DNA from 2 places in the Claveliimonas sp. genome. Region 2 is predicted to be linked to the other one. Evidence: a T-box and tRNA genes for the amino acid it is inferred to sense, from the RefSeq annotation. Region 2 holds a T-box; the other holds one or more tRNA genes.
The links. A T-box is a leader RNA that pairs with one kind of tRNA and senses whether it is charged. The one in region 2 lies ahead of proS (proline--tRNA ligase), so its partner is inferred to be a tRNA-Pro.
Positions count from the first base shown of each region.

Region 1: it has a tRNA-Pro gene. The T-box ahead of proS (proline--tRNA ligase) is inferred to sense a tRNA for this amino acid. The anticodon was not compared.

Region 1 is NZ_JAYAZJ010000134.1:839-8,275, forward strand. Features, by position in the region: gene dtd (D-aminoacyl-tRNA deacylase) at 1-329, shown strand, start outside; gene dapB (4-hydroxy-tetrahydrodipicolinate reductase) at 411-1,208, opposite strand; tRNA gene WJ238_RS11540 (tRNA-Pro) at 1,370-1,444, shown strand; gene WJ238_RS11545 (alcohol dehydrogenase) at 1,597-2,637, shown strand; gene WJ238_RS11550 (PhoH family protein) at 2,937-4,310, shown strand; gene WJ238_RS11555 (HD domain-containing protein) at 4,342-5,004, shown strand; gene WJ238_RS11560 (MurR/RpiR family transcriptional regulator) at 5,022-5,924, shown strand; gene WJ238_RS11565 (ABC transporter ATP-binding protein) at 6,412-7,182, shown strand; gene WJ238_RS11570 (extracellular solute-binding protein) at 7,198-7,437, shown strand, end outside.
Region 2 is NZ_JAYAZJ010000072.1:25,454-32,890, reverse strand. Features, by position in the region: gene WJ238_RS06000 (glucose-1-phosphate adenylyltransferase) at 1-1,208, shown strand, start outside; gene glgD (glucose-1-phosphate adenylyltransferase subunit GlgD) at 1,205-2,323, shown strand; gene spoVG (septation regulator SpoVG) at 2,369-2,656, shown strand; gene WJ238_RS05985 (RluA family pseudouridine synthase) at 2,784-3,560, opposite strand; T-box leader at 3,758-3,970, shown strand; gene proS (proline--tRNA ligase) at 4,115-5,557, shown strand; gene WJ238_RS05975 (CCA tRNA nucleotidyltransferase) at 5,670-7,007, shown strand; gene WJ238_RS05970 (CotS family spore coat protein) at 7,098-7,437, shown strand, end outside.

The sequences.
Region 1 (7,437 bases), on a different contig from region 2:
AGATTGCAGATAAAATGATAAAGAAAATGATCGGCCTTCGCATCTTTGAAGATGAAAACGGAAAAACAAACCTGTCTCTGGAGACAGTAGGAGGAAGCCTGCTTTTGATCTCACAGTTTACTCTGTATGCAAACTGTAAAAAAGGAAACCGTCCAAGCTTTATTGAGGCAGGAGAGCCGAAGATGGCAGAAGAAATGTACGAATATATTATCGAAAAATGCAGGGAAAGTGTTCCGGTAGTGGAAAGAGGACAGTTTGGAGCAGATATGAAAGTCAGCCTCACAAACGATGGTCCGTTTACGATTATTTTGGATTCAGAGAAACTGTAGAGTTTTTTGTTGACAGAAAGAAAAAACCCGGAAGAAGAACAGCAAAGAAGTTCTTCTTCCGGTATTTTTTGAAGGAGTATCCTAAAGATTCAGGACATCTTTGATAGTATAAAATCCCGGCTGCTTACCTGCCAGGTAAGCAGCGCAGTCGCAGGCGCCCCTTGCAAAACATTCCCAGTTGTAGGAATGGTGGGTGATTTCCAGGCGCTCACCCATGAAGCCGAAATAGACGGTGTGGCTGCTGGGGATATTACCGGCCCGCAGCGAGTGATAGCCAATGGTGCCTTTTTCCCTTGGCGAAGAGCCGTGGCGTCCGTATACGGCAATGTCGTCCAGTTCTTTTCCCATAGCCTGCGCCATAATTTCCCCCATTTCTTTTGAAGTGCCGCTGGGAGCGTCTTTTTTCCATTGATCATGCATTTCCAGAATTTCAATATCTGCTTCATCCCCTACAGAAGAGGTGACGATTTCCAAAAGCTTATTCATGATGTTGACAAGTTTGGAAGTGTTGGCGGCATAGAGCATGGGAATATGGGCAGCAGCATCCTGGAATTTCTTCTTTTCTTCTTCCGAGAATCCGGTGGTACCGCATACCAGTGCTTTCTTATGCCGAACAGCGCAGTCTACCACTTCCATTGCCATTTCTTTTGTAGAAAAATCAATGATAACGTCACAGGAATCGATTACAGATTCCAGATCATCAACAACAGGGACATTTAAGTTTCGTCCTACCATAGCGACCTGTCCCAGGTCTGTTCCGATATAGTCCCTTCCCCTTGGGGCTACGCCGGCAACCAATTCCATATCCTCGCGCTCTGCAGCGACCTGCGTGATCAGCTTTCCCATTTTCCCGCGGGGACCTATTACGATAAGTTTCATATGAGCGACTCCTTTCGCATGTAATTTTATAATTATTTTAGCATATATTATAAAAAAGAGGCAAAAATCTATATGAAATCTAAAGTGCAGAAAAGAATACAGAAATTGTAAAAAAAGGCTTGCATTATCCGACATAATTCGAGTATAATAAGATTTGTTGACGGGGTATGGCTCAGTTTGGTTAGAGCGCGCGGCTGGGGGCCGCGAGGTCGCAGGTTCGAATCCTGTTACCCCGATTTTTGCATTATTATTTATAAGGAAAGTTTTGAATAAGACAGGCATCGCTGGAGAGCGATGGCTTTTTTTGTCTTACAGGAAACGTTGTGTGAAGTTTGTCAGACAAGCTTTTTGGATAAGTGCGCATTGGCGCGGATAGGGGGAATACAGTATGAAAGCAGTGGTCTATCAGGAAAATGGAAAAATCGGTATGGAGGAGCGTCCGATACCGAAGCTTCAGGAAGAAAGTGATGCACTTGTTAAAGTGACGCTGACAAGTATTTGCACCAGTGATCTTCACATTAGAAACGGAGCAGTCCCAAGAGCAGTGCCGGGAACCATACTGGGACATGAATTTATCGGGACTGTAGAAAAGACAGGCACAAAGGTAAAAAATGTCCGTGTGGGACAGAGAGTGGCTGTCAATGTGGAGACTTTCTGCGGAGAGTGTTTTTTCTGTAAAAGAGGTTCCGTGAACAACTGCCAGGATGAAAACGGAGGATGGGCTCTTGGCTGCAGGATCGACGGAGGACAGGCGGAATATGTGCGTATTCCTTTTGCCGATCAGGCGTTGACTCCTATCCCGGATGAAGTAACAGATGAGCAGGCTCTGTTTACAGGAGACCTTTTATCAACTGGTTATTGGGCAGCTAAGATCGGAGAAATTCAAAAGGGAGATACCGTGTTAGTGATCGGAGCCGGGCCGGCAGGGCTTTGTACCATGATGTGCGCAGCCCTCTATGAACCTGCAATCATCGCAGCGGCGGATATTGAAGGGGAAAGGCTGGATTTTGCTAAGAGGCGAAGGCTTGCCGGAAAATTTTATAATCCGAAAGAGGTATCGTTGGAAGAAGAGATGAAAAAGCTGACGGAAGGAAGAGGGGCGGATGTTGTCATTGAAGCAGCAGGAACCCCGGAAAGCTTCCAGGCGGCGTGGCAGGCGGCAAGGCCGGGAGGAATCGTAGTGATCGAAGCCATGTATGAGGAGGAGCAGATTCTTCCTCTTCCGGAAATGTATGGAAAAAATCTTACCTTTAAGACCGGAGGAGTGGATGCCTGCAATTGTGAAGAGATTTTGGAGCTGATAAGAAAAGGAAGATTAAAAGGAGAATGTCTGATTACTCATAGAGCCGGCCTTGAGGATGCCATGAGAATGTATCAGATATTTGAAAAGAAGGAAGATGGAGTAATGAAAGTGGCATTAAAGCCGTAAAAGCTCCATAAAAGGGAGGATGCCGGGTGACTGTTTTACCAGTCCCCGGCATGTATTATGAAAAAGTTTATTCAAAAAGTATTTTACTACGTAACGTCTTGTTCTTCATTTGATGGTTTTAGTATACGGCATAGCTGTGAAGAAATAGTGTGCAAGAAATGAAGGTTTTTTGAAAGATAAATGAACAAATTATGAACGAAAAAAATTTACGTAGATTTTACCTGCGCTTCATTGGATAAAAAAGAAAGGACGGTATACTGGGGACAAACCAATAGAACCGGAAAGGAGCATTCTGTTATATGGTAAAAATTTACGTTCTTGATACGAATGTGCTGATTCAGGCGCCGCACGCGGTAGAATGTTTTGAAGACAATCAGGTTATACTTCCTATGGTAGTCCTGGAAGAGCTGGATCGATTGAAAAAGGCTGAAGGAGACAGGGGAAGCAACGCCAGACAGGCGGTAAGGATACTGGAACAGTTCCGGCAAAAGGGAAACCTGCTTTCGGGTGTAGAAATGGAAGGCGGCGGAACTTTGCGTGTAGAAAAAAATTTTGTTGACGTGTCTCTTCCGGAGGATCTTGCAGCAGAGGTGCCGGATAATCGCATCCTGAAAGTATGTCTCGGACTTTCCAGGGATAGAAGCGAGCAGGTGATCCTTGTCACCAAAGATATCCTTCTTCGAATAAAAGCCCAGATCCTTGGAATCTGTGCGGAGGATTTCACTACAGAACAGGTTTTTGATCATGAAAAGCAGTATAAGGGGAGAACGGAAGTTTATGTTCCGGAGGAAATTTTTAAAGAATTTAAGAAAAAAGGGATCCCCTGCGAAGAAGTTTACCAGGTGGATGAGTCGGGAAAGAGAACAGAAGTGCAGCTTACGGAAAATCAGTTTGTGATCTTGAGAGCAGATCAGTCTTCCGGAAAGACCCATCTGGGACGTGTGGAAGGGGAACACATACGAAAGCTGGAATATAAAAAGTCAGCCCCTTATGGGATACATCCAAGAAACGCCGGACAGTATTTTCTTCAGGAAGCTCTGATGCAGCCTGCCAAAAATGCTCCACTTGTTATTGTCAAAGGAATGGCAGGAACAAGCAAAACATTCTATTCTCTTGCTGTGGGTCTGGAAAAGGTGCTGAACAATCCTACCGGCGAATACAGGAGGATACTGGTATGCCGGCCCAATGCACAGTTTGACTCGGATATCGGTTTTCTTCCCGGAGATGAACAGGAGAAGATCTCACCGCTTATGCGTCCTGTGATTGATAATCTGGAGCAGCTTATTGATTCCAGTGAGGAAGAAAGATACAGAGATGAAAAGGAATTGCAGGGGAAGATTGAGGAAATCTTTTCCCGGGGACTGATACAGACAGAAGCTCTGAATTATATCCGGGGAAGGTCTATTGTAAAAACCTATATGATCATTGATGAGGCTCAAAATATGACACCCGGACAGATAAAAGGGATCATTACCCGTGCAGGGAAGGATACAAAGATCATCCTGCTGGGCGATCCGGATCAGATAGACAGGCCGTTTCTTGACGAGAGGACAAATGGATTAAGCTATGCGTCGGAACATATGAAGGGAAGTCCTCTCTGCTGGCAGATCACCATGACGGCAGAGGAGTGCGAAAGGTCGGTTCTTGCCATGGACGCCGTGCGCCGACTGTAAATCTACATTATATATAAAGGAGAAATATAATTTGGCAGTGAGTTATAAACAGATACGCAGTGATGAAGAAATTAATCTTCTGATCGAAAAAGGAAATAAAATTTTAAGTGAGCTGGGATATACGGAACATTCCAGAAAGCATGCAGCCAGAACAGCTGAAATGGCAGGGAAAATTTTGAAAGACTTAGGCTGCGGCAAGCACAAGATCGAGCTGGCTAAAATTGCCGGCTACATGCATGATATCGGAAACAGCATTAACAGGCACGACCATCCTCACAGTGGGGCGGTTCTGGCTTATCAGATTTTAAAAGAACGGCAGATGCCCCTTAAAGATGTTCTCACAATAGCGTCAGCAATCGGTCATCATGACGAGGGGACAGGAGCAGCGGTAGACGAAGTGTCGGCGGCTCTTATTCTTGCGGATAAGACAGATGTGAGGAGAAACCGGGTGCAAAATTCTGTACCTTCCAATTTTGATACCCATGACAGGGTAAATTATGCAGCTCTGTCCTCCAAGGTGGATATTGACAGAGAAAAGAGAATCATACGTATGGATCTGGAGTTGGATGATACCATCTGCACTGTGATGGATTACTTTGAAATTTTTCTGAAACGTATGATGATGTGTCAAAGAGCGGCGGAACATTTGGGATGCAAATTTAAGCTGGTTGCCAATGGAAGCAAGCTTTGTTAGGAAAGAGAGAACAAAAAATGGGAAATGAGATCAGGAGAAAAATACAAACAGCATATACTGCACTTCGCCCTTCGGAGAAAAAAGTGGCTGATTATCTCCTGGCTTATCGGGGAAGACCGGGAGACTTGCTGATGGAAGAACTCTCCAGGGATGCCAAGGTAAGCCAGCCTACGATTGTCCGTTTTGTAAAGGCTTTGGGATATAAGGGGTTTAAAGATTTTAAATATGCTATGATAGAAGAGGAGCTTTTAAGCGAACACCGGGAAGAGAATGGAAATATTGAACTTTACGGATTTAAGCTTACCAGCCAGGACAAATTGGAAGAAATTCCGGGAAAGATTATTACCACTTCCATACAGATGCTGGAGGAAACCTTAAAGAGCATACAGACCAGAGAATATAAGAGGGCCGTAGAAGCAATATTGAAGGCAGAGAACATTGTGATCTACAGTGTGGAAAATTCAGTATGCACTGCCAATGACCTCCTGACGAAGCTGACTTATCTGGGACTGAACTGCAGGCAGTACAGTGACTATTATCTGCAGCATGTCAGTGCAGTGAATATGACACCAAAGGATCTTGCCATAGGCATTTCCTATTCCGGATATTCCAAGAATACAGTAGAAATGATGCGCCTGGCAAAAAAAGCAGGTGCAAAGACGCTTGTCCTTACAAATTTTGAAAATGCACTGATCGCTGAATATGCAGATATCCTTTTATGTGCAAGCCATCGGCAGTTCCTGTACGGCGATACCATTTTTTCCAGAATTTCTCAGCTTGCTCTGGTAGATATGATCTATGCAGGTGTACTGAACAGAGATTATGCTCACCTTTCCGGAAAGCTTAGAAAGACAAGCGATATCGTCATGGAAAGGGCCTATACCAGTAAAGAGGAAATGGAAGCTTTTACGAACATTTAACAAAAGAGAACTTTGCCGGCAAGAGAACAGACAGGAAAGAGCAGAACAAAGAAGAGAAGCAAGAAAAAGCAAGGAAAATTGTAGAAAAAATACATATTTATTTTTGGTAGAAATACAGTATAAAGTGGAAAGGCAGAACGTCTCACGCAAAAATAAACAGGCGGGAGAGGTTCTGTTTTTCTATTTAATAGAAAATTTTTCCTACTAAATAAAACGCTCCGCGGGATGTGCGCTCGCGCTTTTAAGGGTTAGAAGTACTTCGCAGGATATGCGCTGATCTGCATGTCTGTACCCGTAGAATTTCTACAAAGTAAATAAAGTAAAAACTATGTAAAGTTTACATTTCCCTTACATGAGTTTAAAAGAAATTTGATAGCTGGGTCCGGGTGCCATTGCTATAATTTGTCATGGCTGGAGCGGTAAAGACCAATCCGCCAAAGGAGAAAAAGTTTATTGTTTGGGAAAAAAGAAAAAAGGAGTTGTATTTATGCTTGAACTTAAGAATGTGAAAAAAAGCTATGATGGCGTACCGGTTTTAGAAGATATCAGCATTAATATTGAAGATGGTGAGATCGTTTCCATACTGGGACCTTCCGGATGCGGAAAGACAACGCTTTTAAATCTGATTCTTGGAATTGTAGATTCAGACGGCGGAAAAATTATTTACAACGATGAAGATCTGACAAATGTTCCAATGGAAAAAAGAGGATTTAATATTGTTTTTCAGGACTATGCTCTTTTTCCAAATTTGAATGTATATCAGAACATTACATACGGCCTTCGCAATAACCCTTCTATTTCTACAGAAGAGGAAGTACAGGATCTGATCAAACTTCTCGGACTGGAAGAACATCTGAATAAGAGGATCGGGCAGTTGTCCGGCGGACAGAAGCAGAGAGTTGCTCTTGCCAGGACAATGGTAATGAAACCGAAGATCCTTTTGCTGGATGAGCCTTTAAGCGCTCTTGACGGAGTGATCAAGGAGTCTATTAAGGATAGGATCAAGGCTATTGCAAAAGAGTATCATCTGACAACGATCATCGTAACCCATGATCCGGAAGAAGCACTCACTCTCTCTGACAGAGTTATGATCATTAATGAAGGAAAGATTGCACAGTTTGCAAAACCAGAGGAGATTATTAAAACTCCGGAAAATAATTTTGTACAGAAATTTATCCTGCATCAGCTGGAGATCAAAAAGAATAATATTTTCACCCTTTTTGCATCACAGCCTCAGGCTGCTGTGCAGGTGTCATAGAAAGAGGAATCAGTCATGCAGAGAAGAAAAAATAAAGAGATCAAACTTATTTTTACAGTATTGGCTGTGTTCTTCCTGGCTTTCCTGGCAGTGCCGATGGTACAGGTGATCGTAAAGTCACTGACGCAGGACACAGCGGGAATCGGTCTGGAAAATTACAGGGAAGTTCTTACAAGCAAGGGATTTATGCAGGCGGTAGGGAACAGTTTCCTGGTGGCAGGATGCAGCGCGCTGGTAACAACGCTTCTTGCTTTT
Region 2 (7,437 bases):
CAGCAAAAGTAGCAAAGCCGGCTGTTGCGTTTGGGGGAAAATACAGAATAATAGACTTTCCGCTCAGTAACTGCATTAATTCTGGAATTGATACAGTGGGAGTGCTGACGCAGTATCAGCCTTTAAGGCTTAATACACATATAGGGATTGGTATTCCGTGGGATCTGGACCGCAATATTGGAGGGGTGTCCATCCTGCCGCCATACGAGAAAAGCGCAAACAGCGAATGGTACACGGGAACAGCCAATGCAATTTACCAGAATATGGATTATATGGAAACCTACAATCCGGATTATGTCCTGATCTTGTCGGGAGACCATATTTACAAGATGGACTATGAGGTGATGCTGGATTACCATAAAGAAAATCATGCAGATGTTACCATAGCAGCTATGCCGGTTCCGATGGAAGAAGCAAGCCGTTTTGGAATTGTTGTAGCCGATGGGGACGGAAGGATTACAGAATTTCAGGAAAAGCCTCCGGAACCGAAAAGCAATCTTGCATCTATGGGAATTTATATTTTCAGCTGGCCTATCCTGAAAAAGGCGCTGATGGAATTGAGGGATGTGCCGGGATGCGATTTTGGAAAACATATCATCCCTTACTGCCATGAAAATGGACAACGCCTGTTTGCATATGAATATAACGGATATTGGAAAGATGTAGGAACATTGGGATCTTACTGGGAAGCCAATATGGAACTGATCGATATTATTCCTGAATTTAATTTATATGAAGAATTTTGGAAGATTTATACAAACAGCGACATTATTCCACCACAGTATATTTCAGAGCGTGCGATCATTGACCGGAGCATTATCGGGGATGGCGCGGAAATCTATGGGGAAGTTCACAACTGTGTGATCGGATCCGGTGTCACTATCGGAGAGGGAAGCGTTGTGCGGGATTCCATTATCATGAAAGATGTGAAGATAGATTCCGGATGTATTATCGATAAAGCGATCATAGCAGAAGGCGTTCATATTAACGATAATGTAACTCTGGGAACGGGAGCGGATACGCCGAATCTTCTGAAACCCAATATCTATTCCTTCGGGCTTGTGACGATAGGGGAAAATTCTGTCATACCGGCAGGAGTGCAGATCGGGAAAAACACAGCGATCAGCGGAGTGACTGTAAAAGAGGATTACCCGGGAGGCATGCTGGAGAGCGGAGAGACATTGATAAAGGCGGGTGAGAGAATATGAGAGCAGTAGGAATTATTTTAGCAGGCGGAAACAGCAATAAGATGAGGGAATTGACGAACAAACGGGCTGTGGCGGCAATGCCTATTGCAGGCAGCTACCGGGCGATTGATTTTGCCCTGAGTAATATGTCCAACTCTCATATCCAGAAAGTAGCGGTGCTGACACAGTACAATGCGCGCTCTTTGAATGAACATTTAAATTCCTCCAAATGGTGGGATTTTGGAAGAAAGCAGGGGGGACTTTATGTATTTACCCCGACGATCACAGCGGATAACGGATATTGGTACAGAGGAACGGCAGATGCCATTTATCAGAATCTGGACTTTTTAAGGAAATGTCATGAACCTTATGTGATCATTACATCCGGGGACGCTGTATATAAAATGGATTACAACAAGGTGCTGGAGTATCATATCGCCAAGAAGGCAGATATTACCATCGTATGCAGGGATCTGGCGCCGGGAGAAGATGCGACACGCTTTGGAACTCTGAAAATGGACGAGACTATGCGCATTGAAGAGTTCGAAGAAAAACCAATGATGGCGGCTTATAATACGATTTCCACAGGAATTTATATCATCAGAAGACGTCAGCTGATCGATCTGATTGAACACTGTGCGGAAGAGGAAAGACACGATTTTGTAACTGATATTTTGATCAGATATAAAAATCTGAAAAAAATATACGGTTATAAAATAAAAGACTACTGGAGCAACATAGCTACAGTGGATGCGTATTACAAAACAAACATGGATTTTCTGAAGCCGGAAGTAAGAGATTATTTCTTTAAACAGTATCCGGGGATCTATTCCAAGGTGAGCGACCTGCCGCCGGCGAAATATAATCCGGGTGCAGTGGTAAAGAACAGTCTTGTGGCCAGCGGTTCCATTATCAACGGAACAGTAGAAAATTCCGTATTGTTTAAAAAGACCTTTGTGGGAAACAACTGTGTCATTAAAAATTCCATTATTTTAAATGACGTATATCTCGGTGACAATACATACATTGAAAACTGTATTGTAGAAAGCCGTGATACCATCAGGGCCAATACGCGTCATGTGGGAGAAAATGGTGTGAAGATTGTAGTCGAAAAAAATGAGAGGTATGCACTGTAAGAAAAAGCCAAAGTGCATTGACTGACAAGAAAGGGGCTAGAGGAAATGCAGATCACAGATGTACGTGTGCGCAAAGTTGCGAAGGAAGGAAAACTGAAAGCGGTAGTGTCAATTACGATGGATGAGGAATTTGTCGTGCATGACATTAAAGTAATCGAAGGAGAAAAAGGGCTTTTTATAGCTATGCCAAGTAAAAAAGCGTTGGACGGCGAATACCGGGATATTGCACATCCGATCAATTCAGCTACAAGAGAGCGGATTCAGAATATTATTCTTGAAAGGTATGAAGAAGCGCTGAATGAAGAGGCAGCTGGGGAGCCTGAAATGGTGTAGTATCATAAAAAAGATAAAACGATAAAAAGTAAAGTATAAAATACCGGTATGGATCCGTGTGGTGATCTCATACCGGTTTGTATTTTGTGGTATTTTGTTTGTGTCTGTATTTTGCCTTTGTTTATATTCATCTTGCGCCTATATCTTCTGTCAGGTGAAAAGACATAGGAGCGCCGGAGAGGGGATGGAAAAATTCCAGGTGAAAGGCGCAAAGCTGCAGGATCGCACCCGTTTCCCTGGAGGGAGGGGCAGCTTTGGAGGAGAGGGAATGATACTTTGTATCACCGGCGATGGGACAGCCCATGGAGGCAAGCTGTACCCGTATCTGATGATGACGGCCGGTGTCAAGGTGGATTTCCAGCTCTGCCTGATCAGAAGAAGGGTTTTTAAAAAAGCATTCCTCCTTTACAGAATGTCCGCTGTTGTCTCCTGGAATAGGAGACGCGCCGACAGCAACGGTATAATATTCCAGACGGGCGTATTTGGCGCCGGGGGAGTCAGGGCTGCAGATCCTTGAGGTGTTGGTCCGTCCGTCTTTTACCAGGTAGTCCTCAAGGACTCCCTGATTTTTGGCAGGGATCCCGTCAGTGAGAGCGCGGTAATATTTTCGGAACTGCTTCTTTTGCAGCTGGAGATTCAGGGCTCTTGCAGACTGTGGTGTTTTTGAGAAAACAAGTATTCCGGAAACAGGCTGGTCCAGTCGGTGGATAACGGCCAGATAAGGCTCTCTGGTCTGGGAATAATTTTTATTTTTGGGGGAACAATGTTGATAAATGTATGTTTTCAGCATACTTTCCATATCGCGGGCGCCGATATTCCTGCTCTGGGTTGCTATGCCGTGAGGTTTGGCGCAGACGATGAGGGAAGGATCTTCATATAGAATATTTAGTGAACTTTGACTCATTGGGGTTCTCCTTTATAAAAAGAATGTACAGTTTTTTTATTATTTAATCACAGAAAATAAAGAAGTGTCAATGAGCCGAAGAAATCGGAGCGATTCAAAAGTCGGGTCTTGACAAAAAGAGAGGGATTCGATAAAATTATCGTTAACTGAATGGTTAAAAACAAAATATCTGCCGGCAATGATAGTTGCAGAAGGCAGAATTGGCTGTGAAGAGGAATAGTAATCATATGAATGGATCAAAAGAGAGGGGATTCACCGGCTGAAAGATTCCTGTTTCCTAGTATGATGAACCTACCTTGGAGCCTCTGTATGAAAATACAGCGTGACATCAGCGTTAAGGATGATATGAGAGAACTGCAGAAGGGCTGCAGTTAATTAGGGTGGTACCGCCGAGCTTTTCGGTCCCTTTTTCAGGGAAATGAAAAGCCCGGCGCTTTTTTCTTTTCCCGATATGACAATGGCAGTCGTCCGGTCATATGTCCGAATAACTGCCGGCAGTATGGGGCAAGGGTCCCGTAAAAAGAAAAAGAGAAAAAGAAAAGGAGAAAAAAATCATGGCTCAGGAAAAGAAACTTGTAAAGAACATTACATCACGTGATGAAAATTTCGCACAGTGGTACACAGACGTTGTGCGTGAAGCAGAACTTTGTGATTATTCCAGCGTAAAAGGCTGTCTGAACTATCTGCCGAACGGATATGCTATCTGGGAGCTGATCCAGGCGGACCTTGACAGACGGTTTAAAGAAACAGGAGTAGAAAATGTATCCCTGCCTCTTCTGATTCCGGAAAGTCTGCTGGAAAAGGAAGCAGACCATATTGAAGGTTTTGCACCGGAAGTAGCATGGGTTACCCACGGCGGTATGGAAAGACTGCAGGAAAGGATGTGCATCCGTCCGACATCTGAGACATTATTCTGTGATCTGTGGGCGAAAACAGTAAAATCCTATCGAGATCTGCCGAAGGTATGGAACCAGTGGAATTCCGTCATGCGCTGGGAGAAGACTACAAGACCGTTCCTGCGTTCCAGAGAATTTTTGTGGCAGGAAGGGCATACGATCCACGCGACCTATGAGGAAGCAGAAGCCCGTACTATTCAGATGTTCCATGTCTATGAGGACTGCTACAGAGAAACACTGGCAATTCCTTTTGTGTCAGGAAGAAAAGCAGAGCATGAAAAATTTGCAGGAGCACAGGATACCTATACAATTGAAGCACTGATGCATGACGGGAAGGCGCTTCAGTCCGCAACAAGCCATTTCTTCGGAAGCGGATTCCCGGATGCTTTCGGAATTAAATATGTAGATAAGAACAACCAGCTTCAGAGTGTATATGAGACTTCCTGGGGATGGTCCACAAGAAGTATCGGAGCGATCATCATGGTTCACGGTGATGACAGCGGACTCGTACTTCCGCCTCACGTTGCGCCTGTAGAATGCCGTATTATTCCGATCGCACAGCATAAAGAAGGCGTGCTTGACAGAGCGCATGCACTTCTTGACGAGCTGAAGAAAGCCGGATACAGAGTGAAGATCGATGATTCCGACAAGAGTCCGGGATGGAAATTCTCCGAACAGGAAATGCTTGGTATTCCGACCCGTATTGAAATCGGACCAAAAGACATTGAGAAGAATCAGGTTGTTGTCGTACGCCGTGATACACGTGAAAAGATTGTCGTATCCCTGGATGAGATTGCAGTAAAACTTCGTGATATTCTGGAGACGATCCAGCAGGATATGTACAACAGAGCAGAAGAATTTTTGAACAATCACATTGACACCGCTGTTACAATGGATGAAATGGTTGAGAAATTTAAGGCAAACCGTGGATTTGTAAAGGCATGCTGGTGCGGGGATCCGGAATGTGAAGGTGAAGTAAAATATGCAACAGGAGGAGCTGCAACGAGGTGTTTGATCGAGGATGAGGAAATGATCTCAGACAAATGTATCTGGTGCGGTAAACCTGCAAAGCATATGGCATACTGGGGAAAATCTTATTAATATTCAGAAGGGACGGGAGTTTAAAGTACCCCGTCCTTTCTCTTGCAGAAATCTTTCTTCCTATGCTATATTTTACAATGACTAAGAGCGAAAGGGGATAGGAACAATGAATATCCATATCGAAATGCCGGAAGATGTGAAGGATATCATATGCACGCTGCAGAAAAACGGATATGAAGCCTATGCGGTAGGCGGCTGTGTGCGCGATTCTATACTGGGAAGAATGCCGGAAGATTGGGATATTACGACTTCCGCTATGCCGGAGGAGACAAAGGCCCTGTTTGCGCGGACTTTTGATACCGGGATTGAGCACGGTACTGTCACAGTCCTGAAAGGGAGGACGGGCTATGAGGTTACAACATACCGAGTGGACGGAGAATATGAGGACAGCCGCCATCCCAGGGAAGTTACGTTTACCCGGAGCTTAAAAGAAGATTTGAAGAGAAGAGATTTTACTATCAACGCCATGGCCTATAATGATGAGGAAGGCCTGGTGGATATATTCGGCGGCCTGAAGGATCTGGAAGGGAAAGTGATCCGCTGCGTAGGAAATGCAAGAGAGCGTTTTTCAGAAGATGCCCTGCGTATTTTAAGAGGCGTCCGCTTTGCGGCGCAGTTAGAGTTCGATCTGGAAGAAGAGACGAGGGAAGGGATGAGAGAACTGGCCGGAACGCTGGCAAATATCAGTGCGGAGCGCATACAGACAGAGCTGGTGAAAATACTGGTTTCCGACCGGCCGGATCTTCTGCGTGAAGCATGGCGGCTTGGAATTACAAAAGTCTTTCTGCCGGAATTTGACCTGCTTATGGAGACAGAGCAGGAGACACCCCATCATATGTACAGTGTAGGGGAACATACCCTTCATGCGCTGCAAAACATACGGCCTGACAAAGTCCTTCGCTTGACCATGTTTTTCCATGATATGGGGAAACCGGCCCTGAAGACTGTGGATGAAGACGGAGTTGCTCATTTTAAAAGACATGCGGTCAAAAGTGAGGAAATTACCAGGACAGTCATGCGCCGCCTGAAATTTGATAATGATACCCTTAGAAAGACGGCAAAGCTGGTCTGCTACCATGACCTGAGAATGCCGGCGACCCCGGCAAATGTGCGGCGGGCTATGAACCGGATAGGAAAAGAGCTGTTTCCCCTTTATCTGGAAGTACGGCGGGCAGATGTTTTGGCCCAGAGCGAATATCTAAGAAGAGAGAAACTGGACGATATCAGTAAGGTGGAAGCGATTTATAAAGAAATCTTATCACTGAACCAGTGTACTTCCGTGAAGGAGCTGGCAGTCAATGGAAGGGACCTGATAACAGAGGGGATCCGTCCGGGACGGGAAATGGGAGAGATTCTTGACAAACTTCTGGAAGAGGTATTGGAAATGCCTGAAAGGAACACAAAAGAGATGCTTCTGAAAAGGGCGAAAGAGATTTACAGTCAGTCATGACTTTGCAATTCACAGGATTCTGTCATATTACCTTAACTGGCATCATACATTAAACAGAACATGATAATGTAGAGTGCAGGGGAAGGTAATATGCAGGATTACGAATTAAGTATATTGGAACAATATCCAATCATAGTAAAGAGCACCCGCAAAACAAGGGGTGCATTTTTTTGCGATACGGATCAGGGCTTCCTGCTGCTTAGGGAAGCCGGGATGTCAAAGCGGCGTATCCTGGCAGTGCAGAAGCTGTGCAGCCATCTGGAAGAGGAGGGATATGCACGGACAGACCAGCTGATACCCAACCAGACGGGAGAATATGTCAGTACCTCGGAAGAGGGCAGAAATTATATACTGAAGCGCTGGTTCCGGGGACGGGAATGTGATATCCGAAAAGGGAAAGAACTTTTGGAGGGGACAGCCAACCTTGCGC